Regions from separate parts of the Streptosporangium sp. NPDC004631 genome, predicted to be linked through region 2. Evidence: riboswitches for the same ligand, from Rfam matches in the RefSeq annotation. Region 2 holds a riboswitch; the other holds the start of a gene.
What was found. Region 2 has a riboswitch for glycine ahead of gcvT (glycine cleavage system aminomethyltransferase GcvT). Riboswitches for the same ligand answer to the same signal wherever they lie in the genome.
Positions count from the first base shown of each region.

Region 1: linked by a shared signal. The riboswitch ahead of gcvP (aminomethyl-transferring glycine dehydrogenase) and the one ahead of gcvT (glycine cleavage system aminomethyltransferase GcvT) in region 2 are both predicted to bind glycine.

Region 1 is NZ_JBSGCR010000021.1:43,360-49,653, forward strand. Features, by position in the region: gene ACWEF2_RS20990 (DUF5999 family protein) at 1-125, shown strand, start outside; gene ACWEF2_RS20995 (alpha/beta hydrolase family protein) at 135-770, opposite strand; gene ACWEF2_RS21000 (hypothetical protein) at 857-1,204, shown strand; gene ACWEF2_RS21005 (hypothetical protein) at 1,228-2,010, opposite strand; gene gcvP (aminomethyl-transferring glycine dehydrogenase) at 2,112-4,967, opposite strand; glycine riboswitch at 5,124-5,215, opposite strand; gene ACWEF2_RS21015 (MerR family transcriptional regulator) at 5,231-5,851, opposite strand; gene ACWEF2_RS21020 (bifunctional nuclease family protein) at 5,996-6,294, opposite strand, start outside.
Region 2 is NZ_JBSGCR010000003.1:114,111-120,404, reverse strand. Features, by position in the region: gene ACWEF2_RS03885 (hypothetical protein) at 1-1,222, opposite strand, end outside; gene ACWEF2_RS03880 (L-serine ammonia-lyase) at 1,449-2,825, opposite strand; gene gcvH (glycine cleavage system protein GcvH) at 2,904-3,293, opposite strand; gene gcvT (glycine cleavage system aminomethyltransferase GcvT) at 3,290-4,378, opposite strand; glycine riboswitch at 4,412-4,506, opposite strand; glycine riboswitch at 4,507-4,605, opposite strand; gene ACWEF2_RS03865 (FadR/GntR family transcriptional regulator) at 4,859-5,578, shown strand; gene ACWEF2_RS03860 (hypothetical protein) at 5,617-6,294, shown strand, end outside.

The sequences.
Region 1 (6,294 bases), on a different contig from region 2:
CATCCCACCCCGAGCAGGGCTGGAGCCTGCTCTGCAACGGCGTGGTGCTGTTCGAGGACACCGGTGAGCTTCTGCCCGACGGCGCCGTCATCGAGCCGCACCGGCCGCTGGCCGGCGTCGCCTGATCACCCCCGTCACCTCCCGGAGCCCGGCCGCGTCCTCGCGTCAAGCCAGCGCGCGACCGTCTCGCCCACCCTGGCCGGATCCCTGTTGAGGTCGTGACCCTCACCGGGCAGCACCACCAGGCACGAGGCGTCCGCCGCCGCCGGCACACCGAACCGGTCACGCTCCCCGCTCACCGCCAGCACGTCCACACCCGCCGCGCGCAGTTCCCCGACGCGGGATCGCTCCGGCCTGCCCGGCGGGTGGAGCGGGAAGGCGAGCGCGACGACCGCCTCGGCCCCCGTCGCCACGGCGGTACGGCAGGCGACGCGAGCCCCGTTGCTCCGGCCGCCCTGCACCAGCGGCAGCCCCGGGTAGCGGCTGCGGAGGCCGGCCGCCAGCGCCGTCCAGGACTCGTCCTGCTTGACCATCGAGCCCGGCGCCCTGGCGCCCCGCAGCCGGAAGGGCTGGAGCACCCGCGCGACCGTCCCGCCGATCCCCGTCACCGCGTCCCGTACGGCCAGCAGGTCCGCCGACTCCACTCCCCCGGCCGAGCCGTGGGTGAGCAGCAGCAGGAACCTCCGGTCCGGGGCCTCGTCGATCTCCGCCACGGCTGGACCGTGCGGGGTGGTGATCTCCACGGACGAGGCCGTACTTCGGGTGGACACGGGATCTAGTCCTATCGGCTGATGTCACGGACCGCGGATGGGCGGAGAATCGCACCGTGCAGGAGCATCAAGATATCCGACAGGACATGCGCGCCACCATCGAGGCCCGGCGTGACCTCGGCCCGGAGTACGAAACCGCGCTGATCGAGTCGTTCGTGGAGCGGCTCGACGCGACCATCGCCGCGCGGGTGCGAGCCGAGATACAGGGGGTGGGTGTCTACCCCCCGCATCCCGGCGCCCACCCCCAGCCGCCCCATCCCCCGCGCAAGGGCGCCAACTCCGCCATTCCGATCGCGCTGGGCTCGATGGGCATCGCCATCCCGCTGACCGCCATCGCGAGCCAGTCGGGCACGGCGGGGCTGTTGCTGGCCTGGGGCGGCATCGTGGCGATCAACTTCGCCCACGCGATCGGCCGCTGGCGCGCCCGCGACTGAGAGTCACCCCCGGCGGGTGCCGATCAGGCGCCGCGGTCGAGGCGGAGCCTGACCTCCTCGGCGAGGTCCTCGTCCGCGCTGTCCAGACCGTAGCGCCACACCTGCTCGGCGTCCTCGTCACGGCCTCTCAGCGGGAGTGTGCGGGCCAGCAGCTCGATGGCCAGCGCACCGGTCCCGGCGTCGCCGCCCTCCTCCACCGCCCGGGTGAGCTCCACGCACGCCAGCTCCAGGTGGGCGATGCCGAGCAGCACCCGGAGCCTCGCCACGTCGGCCACCTCGGGCACCGAGAGGGCGTCCAGGAGCGCGTCGGCGGCCTGCCCTGCCTCCCCCTCCTCCAGCAGAAGCTCGGCCAGCCACTGGGCCGCCCGGGAGGCGATCTCCGGGTCGCCGGTGGCCAGCGCGGCCCTCAGGGCCGCCTCAGCCTCCTGCCGCCCGCCGGCGAGCCTGGCCAGCCCCATGTGGGCCAGCGGGACGCAGGCGGGGTTCCCGGTGCCGAGCGCGGCCTGCCAGGCGGCGCGGGCCTGGTCGGTCAGGTCCTCCCGCTCGAAACTCCTGGCGAGCAGGCAGGCGGCCTGCGCGGCGAACTCGGGGTGGCCGGTGGCCAGCGCGGTGCGCGCGGCCGCCCGGGCGCCCGCCACGTCTCCGCGCTCCTCCAGCACCACCGCCAGTCCCACCGCCGCCTGGGCCCGGTCCGGCCCCTGGGGGTCGGCGGCCAGTTCCGCGAAGATCACCGCGGCGCCGTCCAGATCACCGCCCTCGGCCAGCTTCCGCGCGGTGTCCAAGGGACGCGTGTCCACCTCTGGCATGCGGGGTCCTTCCGGGGGTCTTCCTGAGTGAGGAAACGCCCCGAGCCTAACGACTCGGGGCGCGGTCCGTCTCCGGCATACGAGGGGATCTCGTGGCCGGATCAGTCCTCGTACGCCTCCAGCGGCGGGCAGGAGCAGACGAGGTTGCGGTCGCCGTACGCCTGGTCGATGCGGCGGACCGGCGACCAGTACTTGCCCTCGCGCACCGACGGCAGCGGATAGGCGGCCTCGGTGCGGGTGTAGGCGTGCTCCCAGCCGTCGGCGACCAGGCAGTCGGCGGTGTGCGGGGCGTTGCGCAGCGGGTTGTCCGTCTTGTCGTACGCCCCGGAGGCGACCTTGTCGATCTCTCCGCGGATGGCGATCATCGCCTGGCAGAACCGGTCGAGCTCGGCCAGGTCCTCGCTCTCGGTCGGCTCGATCATGAGCGTGCCGGCCACCGGGAAGGACATGGTCGGCGCGTGGAAGCCGTAGTCGACGAGGCGCTTGGCCACGTCGTCCACGGTCACGCCGGTCTCCTTGGTGATCTGGCGCAGGTCGACGATGCACTCGTGGGCGACCAGGCCGCCTCGTCCGGTGTACAGGACGGGGTAGTGCGGGGCGAGCCTGGCGGCCAGGTAGTTGGCCGACAGGATGGCCTGCTCGGTGGCCGCCTTGAGGCCGTCGGCGCCCATCATCCTGATGTAGGCCCACGAGATGGGCAGGATGCCCGCCGAGCCGTACGGCGCGGCCGAGACCGGGCCGACCGCCGAGTCGCCGCGGAGCGGGTGGCCCGGCAGGTAGTCGGCGAGGTGGGCGCGGACCGCGACCGGGCCGACGCCGGGGCCGCCGCCGCCGTGCGGGATGCAGAAGGTCTTGTGCAGGTTCAGGTGGGACACGTCGGCCCCGAACTCACCCGGCTTGGCCAGGCCGACCAGGGCGTTGAGGTTGGCGCCGTCCACGTAGACCTGGCCGCCGGCCTCGTGCACCCGCTCGCAGATCTGGGTGATGGTCTCCTCGTAGACGCCGTGCGTCGACGGGTAGGTGACCATGATCGCGGCGAGCCGGTCGCGGTGCTTGTCGATCTTGGCGTTGAGGTCGTCGAGGTCCACGTTGCCGTTGTCGTCGCAGGCCACCACCGCGACGCGCATGCCCGCCATGACCGCGCTGGCGGCGTTGGTGCCGTGCGCCGAGGACGGGATCAGGCAGAGGTCGCGGCCGGACTCGCCGCGCGCCCGGTGGTAGGCGCGGATCGCCAGGAGGCCGGCGAACTCGCCCTGGGAACCGGCGTTGGGCTGGATGGACACGGCGTCGTAACCGGTGACCTCGGCCAGCCAGCTCTCCAGCTCCCTGATCAGCTCCAGATAGCCGACGGCCTGGTCCTCGGGGGCGTAGGGGTGCAGCCCCGCGAACTCCGGCCAGGTGATCGGCTCCATCTCGGTGGTCGCGTTGAGCTTCATGGTGCAGGAGCCCAGCGGGATCATGGACCGGTCGAGCGCGATGTCCTTGTCCTGGAGCCTGCGCAGGTAGCGCAGCATGGCGGTCTCGGACCGGTGGCTGTGGAACACCGGGTGGGTGAGATAGTCGCCGGTCCGGACCAGGTCGCCGGGGAGCGCGTCGTGCGCGGCGGCGTCCAGGTCGGTCAGCACGGTGCCTCCGACGTCGAAGGCGGCCAGGACCTGTTCCAGGTGGATGAACTCGGTCCGCTCGTCACAGGTGACGCCCACGTGGTCGGCGTCCACCAGGCGCAGGTTGACCCCGTTGTCGCGGGCCGTGGCGACGATCCGGGCCGCGCGGCCGGGCACTCGGGCGAGCACGGTGTCGAAGAACTCGTCGTGCACGACCTCGACACCGCCCTGGCGCAGGCCCCCGGCGAGCACGACGGCGTGCCGGTGGACCCGCCGGGCGATCCGGCGCAGGCCCTCGGGGCCGTGGTAGACGGCGTACATGCCCGCGATCACCGCGAGCAGCACCTGCGCGGTGCAGATGTTGCTGGTCGCCTTCTCCCTGCGGATGTGCTGCTCGCGGGTCTGCAGCGCGAGCCGGTAGGCGGGGCGCCCGTCGGCGTCCTGGGAGACGCCCACCAGGCGGCCGGGCATCTGCCGCTGGAGGCCGTCGCGGACCGCCATGTAGGCGGCGTGCGGACCGCCGAAGCCCATCGGGACGCCGAAGCGCTGTGAGGAGCCGATCGCGATGTCGGCGCCCAGCTCGCCGGGGGCGGCCAGCAGGGTGAGGGCCAGCAGGTCGGCGGCGGCGACCACCTGGGCTCCGCGGGCGTGGGCGGCGTCGGCCACGGCGCGGAAGTCCCTGATCCGGCCGCCCGCGCCCGGATACTGCACGAGCACGCCGAAGCACTCGGGGAGCCCGGCGCCGAAGTCGCTCTCCACCAGCTCGATGCCGAGCGGCTCGGACCTGGTGCGCAGCACCGCCTTGGTCTGCGGCAGCGTGTCGGCGTCCACCACGAACACGTTCGAGGCCGAACGGCCGGCCCGGCGGGCCAGGGTCATCGCCTCGGCGGCCGCGGTGGCCTCGTCCAGCAGGGAGGCGCCGGCGACGTCGAGGGCGGTCAGGTCGGAGACGACCGTCTGGAAGTTGATCAGGGCTTCCAGGCGGCCCTGGGAGATCTCCGGCTGGTAGGGCGTGTACGCGGTGTACCAGCCCGGGTTCTCCAGGAGGTTGCGGCGGATGACGGCCGGGGTGATCGTGTCGTGGTAGCCAAGGCCGATCATCGAGGTGAGCAGGGTGTTACGCCCCGCCAGGGCACGCAGCTCGGCGATGGCCTCGGTCTCACAGGCCGCCGGGGGCAGCTTCAGCCGCTCCTCGGCCCGGATCACCTCCGGCACGGTCGCCGCGACGAGGTCGGCGGTGGAGGCGAATCCCACCGCCTCCAGCATGCGGGTCCGGTCGGCGTCCGCGGGCCCGATGTGCCGGGTGGCGAACGGCGGGGAGATGAGTTCTCCGAGCGGTGAAAGGTCGGTCATGAAAAGCCTCCCGAGGCGGTGGAGACCGGCGCTGGGCGCGGGCGTATGCCGGATCTCCCCCTCTGTCACCTCGACCTGAGAGCTTCGCCTCCCGGAAGGGGGGCTTTCACCGTCGGTGAGACGCGCCTGGCGGGCGCACCTGCTTTCCAGAGTCGCCTCGTCCATGCGGTACCGGGTGCCTGAGAGATTCCGGGGAGGTTGCTCCTTCGGCGCCCCGATCAAGTCGGGGTCTCTCCCGCACAGGGTCAGCAGCGGGACTAACTTTACCCCGTGCGGCGAGCTCGCCGACGACGGGCCAGCTCATCCGCGTGGTGCTCGCCTAAAGGGCCCTGGCCTGACTCCGCCCGCTCGCCGGGAAGGTCCGCGAGGGAGCCCTCCACCTCCTGCCAGACCCGGCCGAGCGCGATGCCGAACACTCCCTGACCGCCCTGGAGCAGGTCGATGACCTCGTCGGGCGACGTGCACTCGTAGACGCTCACCCCGTCGCTCATCAGGGTGATCTGGGCGAGGTCGTTGACGCCGCGGTCACGCAGGTGCTGCACGGCGATGCGGATCTGCTGCAGGGACACGCCGGTGTCGAGCAGCCGCTTGACGACCTTGAGCACCAGGATGTCGCGGAAGCCGTACAGCCGCTGGGAACCCGAGCCGTGCGCGGCCCGCACCGTGGGCTCGACCAGGCCGGTGCGCGCCCAGTAGTCCAGTTGCCGATAGGTGATGTCGGCCGCGGCGCAGGCGGTGGGGCCGCGGTATCCGATGTCGGCGGGCGGTTTCACCGGCTGCCCGTCGAACAGCAGACCCTCTTCACCCGCGCGCTGGCGTGCCGACTGGCGCCGTTCCGGGTCATCCTGGTCGGCGTTTCTACCCTCGCCGCTGCTGACCGCCACGCGGACCTCCGGCTTTCTCTCATCCCACGGCCTGATCTGGGGGTTTGTGCACGACCGCGGGTTTCACTTGCACCGTAGGACTGGGGCCAAGATCAGTCAACGACCCTACCCGGCGCGTCGTGAAGCGTAAATGCACCGAAATACCTACCCCGCGCGGCCGAAGTCCTCGGGCGTGATCGTGTCAAGGAACTCCCTGAACTTCTCCACCTCGTCCTCCTGGTCGTCGGGAAGGATCACCCCCGCCTCCCTGACCACGTCCTCGCTGGCGAAGATGCGGGCGCCTGTGCGGAGTGCCAGGGCTATGGAGTCGGACGGACGGGCGCTCACCTCGACCCCGTTGGAGAACACGAGGTCGGCGAAGAAGATCCCGTCCCGGAGCGCGACGATGTTCACCGTGCTCAGCCGTACACCGAGCGCGTCGAGCACGTCACGGAACAGGTCAT
Region 2 (6,294 bases):
CGACCAGGCCGACCAGCAGGATCACCGCGAGGAACGGGCCGCGCAGGGAGCCGTACCGCTGGTAGGCGCGCAGCCATCCGGCGTAGGGCTCGATGAGGCGGGTGTCGCCGGGGGCGCCCTGGTAGGCCGTGGTCAGCTCTCCGGCGGTCCTGCCCTGGGAGGCGATCCCGGCGGGGAGGGGCCTGGTGACGTCGGGGAAGACGTAGGCGCTCTGCGGGCCCGGGGTGGGGTAGACCCGGCGGTCCCAGTCGAAGATGTGGCCCACGTCCGCCAGGCCCGCGCGCAGGAAGTCGAGCGGCTGGGCCCTGATGGCCTGGATCGCGAAGTCGCCGGCGAGCCTGTCGCGCTCGGCCCAGGTGCCCTTGACCTTGTTCAGCGGTGAGGCGGCGTCCCAGATGTAGGCCGGAGGGGCCTTGCGCTCGCCCACCGGGTCGGTGGGGCAGAGCGCGGCCTCGGGGCCTGAGGGCCTGATCCGCTCGCAGTCGGCGAAGGTGAGCGTGCGCGCCCACAGGAAGGCGTTGCCGCGGGTCAGCCCGTAGTCGCCGTAGGTGGACGCGAACCAGGCCGCGTAGCCGCCCAGCCCGATCACGCAGGTCAGCGCGGCGGTGGTGAACGCCCGCCACCCGGCGCGCCGGATCACCATGCAGACCAGTACCACGGCGATCAGCGGCAGCCCGATCGTCCGGGTGACGGTCGCCGCGGCGAGCAGGAGTCCGGTGAGCAGCGCGATCCACACCGGTGGGCGGCGCCGCCACATCACCAGCGTGACCGCCGCCATCACGAGGAACTCCAGCAGCAGGTCGGCCATGACGAGGTGTTCGAGCTGGACCTGGTGGACCTCCAGCAGCACCGGGAGCGTGGCGAGTGTCGCCCCCCAGCCCGGCAGCCCGCCGAGGCGGCGCAGCAGGAGGTAGACGCAGCAGGCGGCGGTCAGCCCGAGCAGGTGCTGGACCACCACCACGGCCTGGACGCTGGAGAGCGGTTTCAGCATCCACAGGAACAGCGGGTAGCCCGACGGGCGGGACTCCAGCGGGCGGGGGTCCAGCCCGGCGTTGAGGTAGACGAAGGAGTCGGCCCAGAACCACAGGGCCGGCCGGTAGCCCAGCACGGCCACGGCCCTGAGCCCGGCGCCGGCCAGCAGGGCGATCATGAAGAGCCAGTGGGAGCGGAGGAAGCGGCTCTCCGGACGTGTTTCCTCCGGTGACAGAACCTCCGTTGACACCAGAACCTCCGAGTCTCCGCGATGGGGGCACCCAGCATAGGGCGGGGCACCGGCCTATGTGGAGGAAGGCGAAGTTTGCGCCCATTGACTCATTTGTCAGATAAATGGGTGAGTCGTTCCCCTGTCGGCCCGAACCCCGCTCTCACCGGGAAAGGGCTCCCGAACGTCCCGCTCCCGTGTCACCCCGGCCACGTGGGCCGTCGCGCGACGCGCGGGAGCGGAGCGGTCAGCACTCGATGACGTTCACGGCCAGGCCACCGCGGCTCGTCTCCTTGTACTTGTCCAGCATGTCGCGGCCGGTGTCGCGCATCGTCTTGATCGCCTTGTCCAGGGAGACGAAGTGGCGGCCGTCGCCGCGCAGCGCGATCCGGGCCGCGGCGATGGCCTTGATCGAGGCCACCGCGTTGCGCTCGATGCACGGGATCTGCACCAGGCCGCCGATCGGGTCGCAGGTCAGGCCCAGGTTGTGCTCGATGCCGATCTCGGCGGCGTTCTCCACCTGCTCCGGGGTGCCGCCCAGCACCTCGGTGAGCCCGGCGGCGGCCATCGAGCAGGCCGATCCGACCTCGCCCTGGCAGCCGACCTCGGCGCCGGAGATGGAGGCGTTCTCCTTGAACAGCACGCCGATCGCCCCGGCGGTGAGCAGGAAGCGCACCACGCCGTCGTCGCTGGACTGGGGGACGAAGCGGTCGTAGTAGGTGAGCACGGCCGGGACGATGCCGGCGGCGCCGTTGGTGGGGGCGGTGACGATCCGGCCGCCGGCCGCGTTCTCCTCGTTCACCGCGAGGGCGAACAGGGAGACCCAGTCCATCGCGTGGAGCGGGTCCTTCTCCGGGGACTCGCCCTGCAGTCTCCGGTGGAGCTGGTTGGCCCGGCGCCTGACCTTCAGCCCGCCGGGCAGCACGCCCTCCTTGGAGACACCGCGCCGGACGCAGTCGGTCATGACGCGCCACAGGTGGAGCAACTGGTCGCGGATCTCCTGCTCCGAGCGGCCGAAGGCCCTCTCGTTCTCCAGCATCAGCCCGGAGATCGACAGGCCGGTCTCGGCACAGTGGGCGAGCAGCTCGGCGGCGGTGGTGAAGGGGTGCGGCAGGGCGGTGTCGTCCGGTTTGATCCGGTCGGCGCCGGTGGCGTTCTCGTCCACGACGAAGCCGCCGCCCACCGAGTAGTAGACCTTCTCCCTGATGAGGTCGCCCGCCTCGGAGAAGGCGCTGAAGCGCATGCCGTTGGGGTGGTGCGGCAGCGAGATCTTGCGTTCGAAGACGAGGTGCTCGCCGACCACGAAGGGGATCTCGTGGGAGCCGTACAGGGAGATCGTCCCGGAGGCGCGTATGGCGGCCAGCCGCTCTTCCACGGTGTCGACGTCGATGAGCTCGGGTTTCTCGCCGGAGAGACCGAACAGGACGGCCTTGTCGCTGCCGTGACCCTTGCCCGTCAGGCCGAGGGAACCGTACAGGATCACCTCGACCCTGGCGGTCTTGTCCAGCAGCCCGGTCTCGTCGAGGCCGCGGGCGAACCTGTGGGCGGCGGCCATCGGTCCACCGGTGTGCGAGCTGGACGGGCCGATCCCGATCTTGAAGAGGTCGAAGACGCTGATCGCCATTGCTCTGTCCTTGCCTTCACATCGCCGTGATCATGCGCGCCGGTCGGCGCGCATGATCACGGCACAAAAGGAGAAATTTTAGGATTCGCCCGAAGTGAGTGCGGCGTACTCCTCGGAGGACAGCAGGTCCTCCGTGTCGCCCTCGATCCGGACGCGGAACAGCCAGCCCTCGCCGTACGAGTCGCTGTTGACCAACGACGGGTCGTCCACGACCGCCTGGTTGACCTCGACGATCTCACCGGTCACCGGGGCGAAGATGTCGCTCACCGACTTGGTCGACTCGACCTCGCCGACGGCGTCGCCGGTGGTGACCGCCGAGCCCACCTCGGGCACCTGCACGTAGACCACGTCACCCAGCGCCTCGGCGGCGTAGGCGGTGATGCCCACGGTCAGGGTCAGGCCGTCGTCGATGCCCGAGATCCACTCGTGTTCCTTGGTGTAGTGCAGGTCCTCGGGAATGTTGCTCACTTTTTCCTCCTGTAGAAAGGCAGTTCAACGACCTCGACCGGTTCGCGGCTACCCCGGATGTCCACGGCCAGGCCGGTGGACAGACCGGTGTCCACGTAGGCCATGGCGATGGGCCTGCCCAGTGACTGGGAAGGCGCCCCGCTGGTGACCTCCCCGACGACGGTGCCGTCGCCGGACACCACCTGGTACCCGTGGCGGGGCACCCGGCGGCCGGTCGCGATCAGTCCGACCAGACGACGGGCCGGCGGGACGTCCTTGAGCGGCTCCAGGGCGGCCCGGCCGACGAAGTCGCCCGGCTTGTCAAACCTCACCACACGGCCGAGCCCCGCGTCGAACGGAGTGAGCTCCGCCGACAGCTCGTTTCCGTACAGCGGCATGCCCGCCTCCAGGCGGAGGGTGTCACGTGCGGAGAGTCCGGCGGGGAGCATGCCGTACGGCTCGCCCGCCTTGGTGAGCGCGGCCCAGAGCGGCTCGGTGTCGCCGGCCGCGACGAACAGCTCGAAGCCGTCCTCGCCGGTGTATCCGGTGCGGGCGATGAGCGCCTCGCGCCCGGCCACGGTGGCGGGCAGGCCGGCGTAGTACTTGAGGCCGTTCAGGTCGGCGTCGGTGAGCTCGCTCAGGATCTCCAGGGAGCGGGGCCCCTGGACCGCGATCAGCCCGTACCGCTCGGAGCGGTCGTCCACCACGGCCTCGAAGCCCTGGGCGCGCTCGGTGAGCTCGGCGGCCACCCGGGGATAGTTGGAGGCGTTGGCGACGACCATGAACTCCTCGCCGGTCAGGCGGTAGACGATCAGGTCGTCCAGCACGCGGCCCCGGCGATCGGCGATCATCGTGTAGCGGGCGCGGCCCGGTTCGAGGGCGGAGATGTAGCCGACGAGCGCGTAGTCCAGGGCCTCGGCGGCCTGCGGGCCGGTCACGAAGATCTCGCCCATGTGGGACAGGTCGAACAGGCCCGCCGCCTGGCGGACCGCGTTGTGCTCGGCGGCCTCACTGCCGTAGCGGAGCGGCATCAGCCAGCCCGCGAAATCGGTCAGCGTCGCGCCGAGGGCCTCGTGGACGCCGCGTAGCGGCGTGGGTCGGGACATGTTCGCACCTCAGGCAGGGGTCAGATGAGAGCATCCTCCCCCTCTGTCGTGGATGCCTGAGAGCTTCGCCCGTTTTTTGCCGGACTTTCACCTTCGGCGAGGCCGTACGGCCTGCTTTCCAGAGGGCACCTACCCGCACGGTCCTTTGCCTTGAGAGGTTCGCGGGGAGGGCTTGCTCCTTCAGGGGTCCTGGCCTGGATGTCAGGACACTCTCCCGCGCGGGATTCAATCGGTGTCGTGGCCAGCCTAACCGTCCGCACCGGCCGAGCGAAATCCCAGTACTGTCACGGTTCCTCCCTGATTGTCATCTGTCCCTGGCGTATGGGGGATCCATCCGGTCATCCGGCGCCGGACGGCCGGGGGCCGCCCCGCGCGGAGCCGGAGCAGGCGTCCCCGCGGCCCTCCTCGCCGAACCGTCATTGGGCTACGGTTAGACCATTGGAGTGTGCGGCGAACGTCGGTCAAGGGGGTGGGGGCGGCGTGGACGAGTGGGCGCCCCTGGCCGCCGTGTTACGGCCCGTCCGGGCGGGCAACGCCTTCGAGGAGACGGTGGAGCGCCTGCTCCAGGCGATCAAGCTGGAGGTGGTGACCGAGAAGCTGCCGCCGGAGCGGGAGCTCGCCGCGCACCTCGGCATCAGCCGGGTCACCCTGCGCGAGGCCATCCGGGCGCTGCAACAGGCCGGCTACCTCGACGTACGGCGGGGCAGGTACGGCGGAGCCTTCGTCACCTACACCCCGCCGCGCCCTGACCAGGGCGACCTGCGCAGGGCCGTGGTGGACATGGGCACCGACGACCTGGCCGACGCGCTCACCTTCCAGATGGCCGTGGAGCTCGGCGCGGCCCAGACGCTGGCCGGCACGGAGCTCGACCGGCCGCGCCGCGACGAGCTGCGGCGGCGGCTGAGGGAGGTCAACTCCGCGGGGCCGGGAGACTACCGCCGTCTCGACACCGCCTTCCACCTGGCCATCGCCGAGCTGACCGGCTCCCCGCTGCTCACCGCGGCCTGCGCCGACGCCTGGCTCAGGGTCGCGGACCTGCTCAACGCCATCCCGCTGCTCCAGCACAACATCCGGCACGCCGCCGTCCAGCACGAGGAGATCGTGACGGCGATCCTGGCCGGAGACTCCGGCGCCGCGAGCCGTGCGGTGGCCGGGCATCTTGAGGGCACCGCGACCCTATTGAGAGGGTTTCTCGCATAGCCTGATGGGCCGTGGGGGATTTGTTCCGGCAAAGAATATTGGACACAGGGCGGCTGCCGCTGTTCTGTTTCTTCGTCGCGCTGATCGGCGCCTTCGTGTTCACTCGGATCAACGTCCGGCTCATCCGCGCCAAGCTCGGCTGGTTCCGCAACGTCAACATCGGCGAGATGCACATCCACCACGTGGTGTTCGGCGTGGTGCTGACCATGCTCGGCGGGGTGTCGGGGCTGATCGTGTCGGGCATCTCCCAGAGCTGGTACGCCGTCACCGCGGCGGTCTTCGGCATCGGCGCTGCCCTGGTCCTGGACGAGTTCGCGCTGATCCTGCACCTGCACGACGTCTACTGGGAGGAGGAGGGCCGCACCTCGGTCGACGCGGTGTTCATCGCGATCGCGATCACCGGCCTGCTCCTGCTCGGCCTGCGCCCACTCGGCTGGGAGGGGTCGGACGGCACGCCGCAGGGCACCTGGGTGACGGTCGGCGTCATCGTGGCCAACCTCGCGCTCGCCACGGTCACCCTGCTCAAGGGCAAGATCTGGACGGGACTGGTCGGCCTGTTCGTCCCGCTCCTGCTGATCCCGGGCGCGATCCGGCTGGCCCGTCCGGGCTCGCCCTGGGCGTACTGGTTCTACGCCCCCGGCACCCGGCGTCCGGCGCCCCGCAAGATGGTCGAAGCCGAGCGCCGTGAGGAGCGGTGGCGCCGTCCGGTGATCCGC